2 regions of the Stenotrophomonas acidaminiphila genome follow, and region 1 is predicted to be linked to the other one. Evidence: predicted binding sites of a transcription regulator. Region 1 holds the regulator's gene; the other holds the start of a gene.
The links. Region 1 encodes FliA, which starts transcription of late flagellar genes. Its sites were predicted from a motif close to TAAAGTTTNNCNNNCNNNGGCCGATAA; they were not measured.
Positions count from the first base shown of each region.

Region 2: the regulator FliA is predicted to act here: its motif matches at 1,911-1,937, upstream of F0P95_RS01585 (GGDEF domain-containing protein).

Region 1 covers NZ_CP043567.1:2,681,997-2,688,996, forward strand. Annotated here, with positions in the region: gene flhF (flagellar biosynthesis GTPase FlhF) at 1-1,120, shown strand, start outside; gene F0P95_RS12265 (MinD/ParA family protein) at 1,107-1,991, shown strand; gene F0P95_RS12270 (RNA polymerase sigma factor FliA) at 1,988-2,734, shown strand; gene cheY (chemotaxis response regulator CheY) at 2,748-3,140, shown strand; gene F0P95_RS12280 (protein phosphatase CheZ) at 3,140-3,763, shown strand; gene F0P95_RS12285 (chemotaxis protein CheA) at 3,768-5,762, shown strand; gene F0P95_RS12290 (flagellar motor protein) at 5,885-6,625, shown strand; gene motD (flagellar motor protein MotD) at 6,629-7,000, shown strand, end outside.
Region 2 covers NZ_CP043567.1:284,453-291,452, reverse strand. Annotated here, with positions in the region: gene F0P95_RS01590 (M16 family metallopeptidase) at 1-207, shown strand, start outside; gene F0P95_RS01585 (GGDEF domain-containing protein) at 293-1,849, opposite strand; gene F0P95_RS01580 (Rossmann-fold NAD(P)-binding domain-containing protein) at 1,962-2,594, shown strand; gene F0P95_RS01575 (SDR family NAD(P)-dependent oxidoreductase) at 2,621-3,379, opposite strand; gene F0P95_RS01570 (VOC family protein) at 3,432-3,818, opposite strand; gene F0P95_RS01565 (DUF998 domain-containing protein) at 3,849-4,481, opposite strand; gene F0P95_RS01560 (hypothetical protein) at 4,513-4,851, opposite strand; gene F0P95_RS01555 (dihydrolipoamide acetyltransferase family protein) at 4,983-6,335, opposite strand; gene F0P95_RS01550 (SH3 domain-containing protein) at 6,337-6,687, opposite strand; gene F0P95_RS01545 (alpha-ketoacid dehydrogenase subunit beta) at 6,689-7,000, opposite strand, start outside.

The DNA.
Region 1 (7,000 bases):
GGCACCGGCCCGGCAGGTGGCCGCGGCGGCCACACGGATCGAGGCGGCCATCGTCCCGCCCGCCATGCCGGATGCCGTCGCACCGGCACTGCCGGCCGAACCGGCAGCGCCCGTCGCCTCCCCGGCCGCAGCCACCGTCAATGTTCCGGCGCCGGCCGTGGACACCGCCGTCGCCGCGCCCGTGCTGAGCGTGGTGGCCGCGGCGCCGCGCGACGACCGCCAGCTGGCCGAGCTGCGCCAGGAAGTGGCCGGCATGCGCCAGCTGATCGAGCGCGAAATGAACCGCTTCACCGACGAACGCCTGCGCGGCAGCCCGGTGCGCGCCAACGCCCTGGACCTGATGGACGAGTACGGCTTCGACGCCGGCCTGGCCCGCGACGTGGCGGTACAGATGCCGGCCGATATCGACCCGGCACGCGCCCGCGGGCTGATGCTGGGGCTGATCTCCAAGAAACTGCCGATCGCCCCGGTCGACCCGATCGAGGCCGGCGGGGTCATCGCCCTGGTCGGCCCGACCGGCGCCGGCAAGACCACCACCATCGCAAAGCTGGCCTCGCGCTTCGCCGAAGCCCACGCCGCCCGCGACGTGGCCCTGGTCACCACCGACACCCAGCGCATCGGCGCCCGCGAGCAGCTGTACGGCTTCGGCCGCCAGCTCGGCATCGCCGTGCACGAAGCCAGCAGCGGCACCAACCTCAACCAGCTGCTGGAGCGCCTGGCCGACTACAAGCTGGTGCTGATCGACACCGCCGGACTGGGCCAGCGCGACCGCGCCCTGACCGCGCAGCTGCAGTGGCTGCGCGCCGCCGGCCAGATCCGCACCCTGCTGGTGCTGCCGGCCAACACCAGCTTCCAGGACATGGACGAGGTGGTGCGCCGCTTCGGCGCGGCCAACCCGCAGGGCCTGGTACTGACCAAGCTGGACGAGACCGGCCGCTTCGGCTCGGCCCTTTCGGTGGCCGTGGACCATCGCCTGCCGATCACCTGGGTGACCGACGGACAGGACGTGCCGGAAGACCTGCACCGCGCCTCGGCGGCCAATCTGGTGCTTCGCCTTGAAGATTTGCGCCGCGCGGCCGATATGCCCTGCAACCCGGAGTTGAACCATGCCGTCGCGTGAGTACGCCAAGCTGACCAATGCCTTCCCGCTGTCGGCCACCCGCCGCCAGCCCGCGGGCCCCGTGCGCACCATCGCGGTGACCGGCGGCAAGGGCGGCGTGGGCAAGACCAACGTCTCGGCCAACCTGGCCGTGGCGCTGGCCGGCATGGGCAAGCGCACGCTGCTGCTGGACGCCGACCTCGGCCTGGCCAACATCGACGTCATCCTCGGCCTGCAGCCCAAGCACACCCTGGCCGACCTGGTCGCCGGGCGCTGCACGCTGGAGGACGTCATCATCGAAGGCCCCGACGGCCTGCTGGTGGTGCCGGCCGCGTCCGGCCGCCGGCACATGGCCGAACTGCAGCCGGCCGAGCACGTCGGCCTGGTCAACGTGTTCTCCGAGCTGGAACGCGACCTGGACGTGATGATCATCGACACCGCCGCCGGCATCACCGACAGCGTGTTGACCTTCTGCCAGGCCGCGCAGGACACCGTGGTGGTGGTCTGCGACGAGCCGGCCTCGATCACCGACGCCTACGCGCTGATCAAGGTGCTCTCGCGCGAGCGCGGGGTCGACCGGATCCAGGTCGTGGCCAACATGGCCCGCGACCCCAACGAAGGCCGCATGCTGTACGAGAAGCTGGTGCGGGTGTGCGAGAAGTTCCTGACCGACGTCTCGCTCAACTACCTGGGCTGCGTGCCGCAGGACGACTGGCTGCGCCTGTCGGTGCAGCGCCAGCAGCCGGTGGTCAAGCTGTACCCGTCGGCGCCGGCGGCGCTGGCGCTGCAGGAGATCGCCCGCCGCACCGCCCGCTGGCAGGCGCCGACCGAGCCGCGCGGCGGCGTCGAGTTCTTCCTGGAGCGCATCATCCAGCGCGGGGTGGCGACATGAACCCGGCCGCCCATTACCGCGAAGTCCAGCGCGCCAGCGCCAACGACTGCATCGCCCGCCATTCGGACCTGGTGCGGCGCATCGCCCACCACCTGGCGGCGCGCCTGCCGGCCAGCGTCGAGATCGACGACCTGATCCAGGCCGGCATGATGGGCCTGATCGAAGCCTCGCGCAGCTACGACGCCGAACAGGGCGCCTCGTTCGAGACCTACGCCTCGATCCGCATCCGCGGCTCGATGATCGACGAGATCCGCCGTGGCGACTGGGTGCCGCGCTCGGTGCATCGCCGCGCCCGCGATGCCGCCGCCACCATCCGCCGCATCGAACAGAGCACCGGCCGCGCCGCCAGCGCGACCGAGGTGGCGCAGGCCATGGACATGCCGCTGCCCGAGTACATGCGGCTGATCGAGGACGCCGCGCGCGGCCAGGTGCTGAGCCTGGAATCGCGGATCGAGGACCAGGGCGAGCTGGACACGCCGGCCACCGGCGGCCCGACCCCGCAGCAGGTGCTCGAGCGCAGCCAGTTCGGCGAGGAACTGGGCAAGGCCATCGGCCAGCTGCCCGAGCGCGAACAGCTGGTGCTGTCGCTGTACTACGAGCAGGAGCTGAACCTGAAGGAGATCGGCGCGGTGCTCGGGGTCAGCGAGTCGCGCGTGTGCCAGATCCACGGCCAGGCCATGCTGCGGCTGCGTGGCCGGCTGAAGATTTTCGAGGCGGCCGACGCCGGCCTCGTCGAACCATGAAGAGGAACACCTTTTGAACAAGAACATGCGGATCCTGATCGTCGACGACTTCTCGACCATGCGGCGCATCGTCAAGAACCTGCTGGGCGACCTGGGCTTCACCAACACCGCCGAAGCCGAGGACGGGCATGCCGCGCTGGCGCTGTTGAACAGCCAGCCGTTCGATTTCGTGATCACCGACTGGAACATGCCGGTGATGACCGGCATCGAACTGCTCAAGGCGATCCGCGCCGATGCCAGGCTCAAGACCCTGCCGGTGCTGATGGTCACCGCCGAGGCCAAGCGCGAGCAGATCATCGAGGCCGCGCAGTGCGGCGTGAACGGCTACATCATCAAGCCGTTCACCGCGCAGACCCTGGAAGAGAAGCTGGGCAAGATCTTCGAGCGGCTGGCAGCGAGCGCCTGATGACCATGTCCAGCGGAACTCCGAGCGAGAAATCGGTCCTGGTGCAGCACCTGCAGGACGCGCTGGCAGCGCTGGAAGGCGGCGACGAGAACGGCTGGCGCCGTGAAATCGACGCGCTGGCCGCGCTGCGCACGCAGCCGATGATGGCCGGGCTGGGGCGCCTTGCGCGCGAGCTGGGCCAGGCCCTGGGCGAGCTGCCGACGGTCCCCACCGAGGCCGGCGAGCTGGACGATGCCTGCGCGCGCCTGGACCACGTGGTGGAGATGACCGAAAAAGCGACCCACCGCACCCTGGACCTGGCCGAGCAGTGCCGCGAGCTGGTCAGCGGGCTGCGCGAGGGCAGCGTGCCGGCGATCGAACACGAGCAGGCGCTGGAGCGCATCCGCCACAACCTCACCGAGATCGCCCTGACCCAGAGCTACCAGGACCTGACCGGCCAGATCATCCGCCGCGTGGTCGGCATCGTGCGCCGCGTGCACGAGGGTTTCGGCGCGCTCGGCCTGCCGCCACCGGAAGACGAGGCGCGCGGTCGCGGCCTCGCCGGCCCGGCGCTGGAAGGCATCGACCGCCACGCCGTCAGCCAGAACGACGCCGACGACCTGCTCTCCAACCTGGGGCTGTGATGCCATGAGCGCCTTCGCCGACGACATCGCCGCCGATTTCATCATCGAGGCCCAGGAAATCCTGGATCGCCTCGGCGAACAGCTGGTCGCCCTGGAGCAGTCGCCCCAGGACAACGACCAGCTCAACGCGGTGTTCCGCGGCTTCCACACGCTCAAGGGCGGCGCCGGCTTCCTCGGCATCAACGCCATGGTCGAGCTGTGCCACGCCGCCGAGGAAACCCTGGGCATGGCGCGCTCGGGCAAGGCGGTACTGCAGGCGCACCACTTCGACGCCGCGCAGCAGTCGCTGGACTGGCTGCAGGCGATGCTCGACGCGGTGTCGGCCGGCACCGATCCGCAGCACGCGCCGCCGTCGCTGATCGCGCTGTTCGACGTCGATGCGACCCCGGCCCCCGCGGCGCCGGTCGCGGCGGCCGCGCCGGTCGCGGCGCCGGCCGGCGACCTGATCACCGAAGACGAATTCGAGAACCTGCTCGACCAGCTGCACGGCGGCGCCGCTCCCGGCACCCGCCCGGCAGCGGCCAGCACCGCGCCAGCCGCCAGCCGCACGGGCGGCGACCTGATCACCGAGGACGAGTTCGAGAGCCTGCTCGACCAGCTGCATGGCGGCGCCGCCCCCGGCACCCGCCCCGTCGCGGCCACCGCCCGCCCGGCCGCACCGGCCCGGGGCGGCGACGACCTGATCAGCGAGGACGAATTCGAGGCCCTGCTCGACACCCTGCATGCCGGCGCCGCTCCCGGCGCCCGTACACTGCCGGCCGCCGCAGCCGCCGTGCCCCCGGCACCGGCTCCGGCCGCCCCGGCACGCGCGGCCCCCCCGGTACCGGCCGCGGCCAAGGCTGCGGTCGAGCCGGAACAGACCGTGCGCGTGGACACCAAGCGCCTGGATGCCATCGTCAACCTGATCGGCGAACTGGTGCTCTCGCGCAACCGGCTCAAGACCCTGCGCGCACGGCTGAAGGACGAAGAACTCGACCGGGCCGTGTCCACCCTGGACATCGCCACCGCGCGCCTGCAGTCGGCGGTGATGCGCACCCGCATGCAGCCGGTCGGCAAGGTGTTCTCGCGCTTTCCCAAGGTCGCCCGCGACGTCGCCCGCAGCCTGAAGAAGGAAGTGGACCTGGAACTGATCGGCGCCGAGACCGAACTCGACCGCAACCTGGTCGAGGCGCTGGCCGATCCGCTGGTGCACCTGGTCCGCAACGCCATCGACCATGGCGTGGAAATGCCCGACCTGCGCGAAGCGCAGGGCAAGCCGCGCATGGGCCGGGTGCGGCTGTCGGCGCAGCAGGAAGGCGACTACGTCAGCATCGAGGTGCAGGACGACGGCGCCGGCATCGATCCCGAGCGGCTGCGCGCCAAGGCCCGCGAGAAGGGCCTGCTGGACCCGGAGGCGGCGGCACGGCTGAGCAGCGAGGAATGCCTGCACCTGGTGTTCCTGCCCGGCTTCTCGACCAAGCAGCAGGTCACCGATATTTCCGGCCGCGGCGTCGGCATGGACGTGGTGCAGTCGCGCATCCGCGAACTGAGCGGGCAGATCCAGATCCAGTCGGAACTGGGCCGCGGCAGCCGCTTCCTGATCCGCGTGCCGCTGACCCTGGCGATCCTGCCGACCCTGCTGGTGCAGGCCGGCGAGGACATCTACGCGCTGCCGCTGGCACGGGTGATGGAAGTGCTGCACGCACCGCGCACCTCGCTGGGCTGGTTCGACGGCCGCGCCGTGCTTGATCGCAAGTCGCACACGCTGGCGCTGGTGGACCTGCGCCAGTGGCTGGACGTGGAACCGGCGCAGTCGACCCTGCTCACCATCGTGGTGCTGCAGATCGGCGAGGCCCGCTTCGGCCTGGTCGTGGACCAGGTGCGCGGCCGCGAGGAAGTGGTGATCAAGCCGCTGCCCAAGGCGCTGCGCGGGCTGAAGGGCTATGCCGGCGCCACCCTGATCGGCGACGGCCGCATGGCGCTGATCCTGGACGTGGACGGGCTGCGCAGCCAGGAGTAAGCCCGCCGGTCGCGCCGGTAGCGGCGCATGACCGCCGCAGCCCGCGGCCACACCCGCCCGCCGCGCCCGCGGCCGCCCCCCCACCCGTTCAAGTACCCCGCGCACGCGCCGATATTCGTTAAATGGACAGACTCAGCATCATCGGACTCTTCCTCGCACTGGCCTCGCTGGTGGGTGGCAGCATACTCAAGGGAGCCGGCCTGTCCTCGCTGTGGTCGCCGGCGGCATTCGTCATCGTCATCGTCGGCACCGTGGCGGCGATCCTGCTGCACACTTCGCCGGCGATCTTCCGCCACGCCTTCAGGATCGTGCGCTGGGTGGTGCAGCCGCCGGCCAGCGACCGCCAGGCACTGATCCGGCAGATCGTGGAGTGGAGCAACATCGCCCGCCGCCAGGGCCTGCTCGGGCTGGAGCCGCAGGTGGAAATGCAGGACGACCCGTTCCTGCGCAAGGGCCTGCAGCTGGTGGTGGACGGCGTGGAGCCCGACGCGATCCGGCACATGCTGGAAATCGAACTCAGCGGCCAGGAACACCGCGACCTGGCCGCGGCCAAGGTGTTCGAGGGCATGGGCATCTATGCCCCGACCCTGGGCATCATCGGCGCGGTGCTGGGCCTGATCGCGGTGATGAAGAACCTGGCCGACCCGAGCAAGCTCGGCCACGGCATCGCCGCCGCGTTCACCGCCACCATCTACGGCATCGCCTCGGCCAACCTGCTGTTCCTGCCGGTCGCGGCCAAGCTCAAGAGCGTGATCGCGCACAACAGCCGCGAGCGCGAGATGATCATCGAAGGACTGATCGCCATCGCCCATGGCGAGAATCCGCGCAACATCGAAACCAGCCTGGCCGGCTTCGTGGGCTGAACCATGGCACGCCGCAGGTCCCACGAAGAGCACGCCAACCACGAGGCATGGGCCATCCCCTATGCCGACCTGATGACGCTGCTGCTGGCTTTCTTCGTGGTGATGTACGCCATTTCCTCGCTCAACGAAGGCAAGTACCGGGTAATGGCCGATGCCCTGACCACCGCCTTCGGCGGCGCGCCGCGCACCATCACCCAGGTCCAGGTCGGCCACCAGCAGCTGCAGGGCGGCGGCCACGACACGCCGGCGGTGATCCGCGCCCCCAGCATGACCGGCGGCGCGGTCTCCGACCCGACCCGGCTGCCGTCGATGGCGTCGCAGATGACGCGCCCGGTATCGCTGCGCGACCGCGAGCAGCTGCAGCGCGCCGAACGC
Region 2 (7,000 bases), 1.4 Mb from region 1:
ATGGTCCAGCGCGAGCAGTCGCGTGCCAGCGATGGTGCGGTGGCCGGGCTGCTGCAGGAGCTGCTCGACTACGATCGCTCCATGGCGTTCGTGATCGAGCGCGACGCGGCCTACCGGTCGCTGACCGTCGACCGGGTCAATGCCGCGATCCGCACGCACCTCAAGCCCGAAAGCCTGAGCGTGTTCGTGGCCGGCGACTTCAAGTAAGTGGAATGCCGGGGCGGCCCTGGTGGCCGCCCCGGTCGCATGGAGGGGGAGGCCGGCATGGCCGCGGTCGGTGCCGGTGGCGGGGTCAGTCGGCGTTGCCGACCCGGTCGCGGCCGGCCTGCTTGGCCGCGTAGAGTGCGCGGTCTGCGCGCTGCAGCAGGGTCTCGGCGGATTCGTCCGGGCGCCATTGCGCGATGCCGGCGCTGAAACGCACGTGCACGCGCTGGCCGTCGTGCAGGAACGGCCGATGGGCCAGCGCTTCCTGCAGCCGGCGCAACTGCGCGTCGGCCTGTTCCTGGGCCATGCCGGGCAGGACCAGCACGAACTCGTCGCCGCCCAGGCGTGCGACCTGGCCATGGCTGCCCAGTCGCGTCTGCGCGGTGGTTACCAGGTGGCGCAGCGCGTGGTCGCCGCCGGCGTGGCCATAGTCGGCGTTGGTCCGGCCGAAATGATCCAGGTCCAGCAGGGCGATGCTGAGCAGCGGCTGCGCGCCGCCCATCGCATCGGCGAGCAGTTCCTGCAGGCCGCGCCGGTTCAGGGCCCCGGTCAGCGGATCGGTACGCAACTGGCTGCCGGCTTCCTCCAGCTCGCGCTCGAGTTGCTGCACGCGTTGTTCGGCCGCCAGCGCCTCGGCGCGGGCGCTGGCCAGGCGGTCTCGCGCGCGCAGCGCCTGCGCCTGCACGCGCGCGGTGTCCTGCAGCACGTTCTGCAGCAACTGGCCGAGGTCGGCCAGGCTGCGCGCCTGGCGTACCGCGACCGCGTAGCTGGCGATGCGGTCGTGGTAGTCGCCGGTCTCCGAGGCCATGCCCTCGACCTGCTCGACGAAATCGACCATCAGCTCCTTCATCGCCTCCTTGGACTCCTCGATGCCCTGCCGCAGCACGCCCTGGCGGTAGATCACCTCACGCAGGTCGTTGCGGGTGCGTTCCAGCGAGGTGCGATCCAGCGGCCCGGCCAGCATCTGCCGCACGTTGCCGATCTGGCCGTGCAGCCAGCTGCCGCCATCGACCAGTTCGGCGATGTTCTGCAGCAGCAGGTCGAACAGGTTGAGCAGCAGGTCGTGCTGCTCGTGGAGCACGTCGTTGCGCACCCCGACCTGGTGGCAGAGTTCGCGCAGGTGCTGCTCCACCGGCTCCAGCGATTGCCCGGATTGCCAGCCGCGCAGTTCGTCGCCCATGCGCCGGGCCTGGGCTTCCAGCTCCGGTGCCTGTTGCAGCAGGCTGGACAGCACCGCGCCGAGGGTGTTGCGCAGCATGTCGCGCAGCCGCTCGGCCTCGCTGTTGCCGGGCTGCGCCGGCCCCAGTTCGATGGTGCGGATGTACTTGTCGATCAGCTGGCGCAGCAGGCGGCCATAGCGTTCCCACTCCTGGCGGTCGTAGGCGCTGTGCAGCAGCCGGCCGAGGTCGCCGAGTTCGCCGGGCAGGGTGGACATGCCCTGGGCGAAGGCATGCAGCAGCGCCTCCGGGGCATGGGCATGGCCGAATACCCGCTGCAGCGGCGCGGTGCCGTGGCCGTGCGCGGCGGCTTTCGGCGCGGGCGCGGCCGGCGCGGGTGCCGGGGTCTCGGCCATGGCCTGGCGGCGTGACAGGATGCGTCCCAGTCCGGCAGGCTTGGAGGGCGGGATGTCGTTGCTGTCGGCCATTGCGAGGCGTTTCCGGACGGGCTGTGCGGGCGGGCCGCGGGCAGGGGATCGATGTCCCCCATTATCGGCGAGGCGGATGCCGGCTTGAACAGCCGGGCGAAGGAGGAGCGGGATGCGTGTACTGCTGGCTGGCGCCACCGGGCTGGTGGGGTCACAGGTGCTGATGCGGTTGCTGGCCGATGCGCGCTGCACGGCCGTCGTCGCGCCGGCGCGGCGGCCATTGCCGCTGCGGCATCCGCGCCTGTTCGGCCCGCTGCTGGATTTCGAGTCGCTGCCGCTGGAGGCGCCCTGGTGGCAGGTGGATGCGGCGATCTGCGCGCTGGGCTCGACCCTGAAGCAGGCCGGCTCGCGGCAGGCGTTCGCGCGCATCGACCGCGGCTACCCGCTGGCCATCGCCCGCGCGGTGAAAGCGCACGGCTGCGCGGTCTTCGCACTGAATTCGGCGATGGGCGCCAACCCGCGTTCGCCGTTCTTCTACAACCGGGTCAAGGGCGGACTGGAGCAGGATCTACGCGCGCTGGAGTTCGCGTCGCTGGCGCTGGTGCGACCGGGGCTGATCGGTGGCGAGCGCAACGAGCCACGCCCCGGCGAGCAGGCGGCCGCGCGGGTGCTGGGTGCGCTGGCACCGGTGTTGCCGCGCGCGTGGCGCATCAATCCGGCCGGGCGGATCGCCGCCGCGCTGGTCGAAGCGGCGCTGGCGCCGCGGCCGGGTGTGCAGGTGATCGGGTCGGCGCAGCTGGCGTAGCCGCCGCGCGCCGGTAGCGGCGGCGCTCAGGCCGGTAGCGACTGGCCGCCATCCACCGCCAGCACCTGCCCGGTGATCCAGCGGGCGGCGGGCGAGCACAGGAACACCGCGGCCGCCGCCACGTCGGCAGGGTCGCCGAAGCCACCGAACGGAATCCGGTCGCGGATGCTTGCGTACAGCGCTGGCTCGAAGGTGCGGCGCTGGTCCCACAGCCCGCCGGGGAAAACGATGGAGCCGGGAGCGATGGCATTGACGCGGATGCGCTCGCGGGCCAGTTCGGTGGCGAGCGTGACGGTGTAATAGTCCAGCGCCGCCTTGGCGGTGGAATAGGCGGTGGCGCGCGGTGTCGGCACGCGCGCGTTGATCGAGCTGAGGTTGAGGATGGCCGGCATCGCACTGCGCCGCAGGTACGGCAGCGCCAGCCGATTGGTGCGCACCGCGGCCATCAGGTCGATGTCGAAGCCGGCCTGCCAGCTGGCGTCGTCGTTGCCGTGGCCGAACCCGGAGGCATTGTTGACCACGATGTCGATGCCGCCCAGCGCGGCGGCGGCCGCTTCGACCCAGGCCTGGATCTGCGCCGGATCGGCCAGGTCGCAGGCCTGCACGTGCACCTGCGCGCCCCCGGCCTGCAGCGTGTCGCGCGCGCGTTGCAGGCCGTCGGCCCCGCGCGCGCACAGCCCCAGGCGTGCGCCGTGCCGGGCGAACGCGGTGGCGATGGCCAGGCCGATGCCACGGCTGCCGCCGGCGATCAGGACGCGGGCGTCGCCCAGCTGGTGAACCGTCATCGTGGCGTCTTCCGCGGGAACCGGTGGGTATTGTCGCCGCAAAGGCCGCGGTTCACGCCCAGGTCGTGGCCGGCTGCCCGCTGTCGGGGTGCTTCATGCGCACCACGCAGAAGCGGTGGCCGGTCGGCGCTTCCATCACCCACCAGCGCTTGACGAAGCCGATGCGGCGCGCGCCCAGCGCTTCGAGCCGGTCGGCTTCGGCGTCGATGTCGTCCGCTTCGATGTCCAGGTGCACGCGCGGGGGATGGCTGACGCGCTGCACCTCCACGTGCAGGCCGCCGGGCGCGCCGGACAGCCCGGCGTACTGCGCGCCGTCGGTGTCGGTCTCCGCGGCGTGGGGCACCAGCCCCAGCGCGGCGCTCCAGAACCGGGCGGCGGTGCCGGCGTCGGTGTCCTGGCAGTCGATGATGAAGCCGGCCAGGCGGCTGCGATGGGCCATGCGCGTGCTCCTGCGGTGGGAGCGGCGAGCTTACGCCCGTGTCGCGGGCGCGGGTGTGGAGGTCGTGGCCCGCGCCGGTCCACCGAGCCGCCACGCAGCGACGCATAGCGCGCCATAGACCAGCCATTCGGCCAACCGCTGCAGCAGCCCGCGCCAGGCCTGCAGTTCGGGTGCGGCCATCAGCACGAACAGCAGCAGCCAGGTGGTCGCCAGCCCGGCCCACAGCAGGCGGATGCCGGCTGGCAGTCGTGGCGCGGTGGCGAGCAGCAGCAGGCCCAGCGCGGTTCCGCCGTAAGTGAGCACGCCCAGCAGGGTATGCAGTTGCTGGCGGATACTGCCGCTTGCCGGGCAGCCGAGATCGCAGGGCGCCAGGGCCGAGCCGATCCAGGCCAGCGGCTCGCACAACAGCAGCCAGTAGCCGACACGACTGGGGCCGCTGACCGGCGCCAGGCGCGCGCAGGCCAGCAGCAGCCAGGCGGCGAGCAGGCCTACCGGAACGAAGCCGGCCAGGCTGATCAGCCGTGCGTGCGGGCTGCCGCTGGCGCCCAGTTCGCTGATGTACCGGGCCATGTGCGAATAGCCGGGCTTGAGCAGCGCGCCGCCGAACAGCATGCCGAGGTAGGCCAGCGCGAACAGCGGCACGATCCGGCGCGGGTGGGACATGGCGGTCGCGGGGCGGGTGCCGGAGGCCGGGTCAGCGCGCTGCGCTGGCCAGGAACAGCTCGACCTTGCCGCAGGACGGGCAGGCGTGCAGGTCGAACGCCTCGCGGTTCACCAGCAGTTCGCCGAGGTTGCCGAGCAGGAACGGCAGCGCCTGGGAGCCCTCGTGGAAGCGCTTGCGGCCAGCGAACACCATCGGCGTGCCGGGGCAGCGCAGGCAATCGATCAGGCGCGGCGGCCAGGCCACCGGATCGGCGTTGTCGGGGCGGAAGCCCGGGTCCGCGCTGCCGTCGACGCGGGTGCCGCATTTCCAGCACTGGTCGAAGGTGTCCTCGTTGCTTTCCCTGCAGTGGCTGCAGATCCAATGGGCCATGGTCACGCCTGTCCTGTGCGATGCGGGCATCGTAGCGTGGCCGCGGGCGTCGTGGCGACCGGGGCGGGCAACAAAAAGAGCCCGCATCGCTGCGGGCTCAGGTCCGGCTGCGGAACCGTCGCCGCGGACGGTCAGTGCGGCCGGGCCAGGTCGTCGATCAACACGCGCAGGAAGCGCGCGGCCTCACCGCCGGTGCAGGCGCGGTGGTCGAACGTGACCGACAGCGGGATCACCTTGTGCGTTTCCACGCCGCCCATTACCGGGGTCACCTGGAAGCGGGCGCGACCGGCGGCGACGATGGCCACGCACGGCGGCACCACCACCGGGGTGGCATAGCGGCCGGCGAACATGCCGAAGTTGGACAGGCTGATGGTGTAGCCGCTCAGTTCCGACGGCGCGATGCTGCGCTCTTCCACCTGCTGGCGCAGGCGGTTGATGCCTTCGCGCACGCCGCGCGCGTCGAGCATGTCGGCGTTGCGCAGTGCCGGCACGAACAGACCGTCGTCGGTGTCCACGGCGATGCCGATGTCCACCTGCGCGTGCAGGGTGCGGGTGAGGGTGTCGCCGTCGAACCAGGCGTTCATCGCCGGCACCGCCTGGCAGGCGGCGACGATGCCGCGCACCAGCCGCGAGGTCATGTCGTTGCCCGGTGCCCAGGCATGGATGTCGGCGTCGTCGGTCAGCGTGGTCGGCACGACCTTGCTGTGCGCGTCGGCCATTACCCGCGCCATGTTGCGGCGCACGCCCTTGAGCGGCTCCGGCTGGCCCTTGGCGGCCACGCCCGGGGGCGCGGTGCGCATCGGCTTGCCGGCGGCCGACAGCGGCGTGCGCGCGGCTTCGGCGCGCACGGCCGGCGCTGCCGTGGCGGCGGCCTGGACCGCCTGCGGTGCGGCTGCTGGCGCGCTGCCGACCTTGGCGGTGCCGGCTTCGGCGGCCTGCTTCACGTCGCTCATCGTCACCGCGCCGTCGGCACCGGTGGCGCGTACCCGGGCCAGGTCCACGCCGAGCTTGCGCGCCATCGCGCGCACCGCCGGCACCGCCTTGACCCCGCCCACGGCCACGGCCTGTTCGGTGTGCACGGCATTGGAGCTGACCATGGCCCCGACCACGGTGCCTTCGTCGGCACGCTCGGCCGCGCCTGCAGCCGGAGCCGGAGTAGGAGCCGGTTCGGGCGCGGGAGCGGCAGGTGCGCCGTGGTGATGGCCGGTGTCCTGGCCTTCGGCGCGCTGCGGCAGGTTCGGATCGATCTCGAACTGGGCCAGCATGTGCCCGGTCACCACGATGTCGCCGGCACCACCGGCCAGCTTCAGCACCTTGCCGGAGACCGGCGAAGGCACTTCCACCACGGCCTTGGCGGTTTCCATCGACACCAGCGGCTCGTCCAGCTTGATCACGTCGCCTTCCTTGACGAACCACTCGACGATGGTCGCGTCCGGCAGGCCTTCGCCCAGGTCGGGCAGGTTGAAATTCTTGGTCTGGCTCATCTCAGGGGGTTTCTTCCAGTAGTTCCAGGTCGCGTGCCGGCAGCCAGCCGAGCGCGCCGTTGGCGCGTTCGGCCCACCACCAGCCACCATGTTCGTGATGCAGTCGCACCATCTCGCCGCTGTCCACGTCCAGTTCCTGCGCGGTGTAATCGCGCAGCGCCTCGGCGCGGCCGTCGCCGAGCACGCGCAGCCATGCCACCGGCGCCCAGCCGGCGCGGTTGTCGGCGGTGCGCACCCAGGCGAAGTCCGGCCATTCCTCGTCGCGCACGCCGAGTTCGACGATCTCCCCGGCGTGGAAACGCAACGGCACCGGGTACTGGCTGCGGTAGGCGTTGAGCAGTCGCGCGCGCATGTCAGCCGGCCGCCACCGCGCGCCTGGCCGCCGCCACGATCCGCTCCACGCTCGGCAGGTACTTCATTTCCAGGCGGAACAGCGGGATGTGGGTGTCGTAGCCGGTGACGCGCTCGACCGGCGCCAGCAGGTCGTACATCGACTCCTCGGCCAGGCGAGCGGCGATCTCGGCACCGAAGCCGGCGGTCTTGGGCGCTTCCTGCACGATCACGCAGCGACCGGTCCGGGCGACCGATTCGGCGATGGTGGCGAAATCCAGCGGGCGCAGCGTGGCGACGTCGATGACCTCGGCGCTGATGCCGTCGGCGGCCAG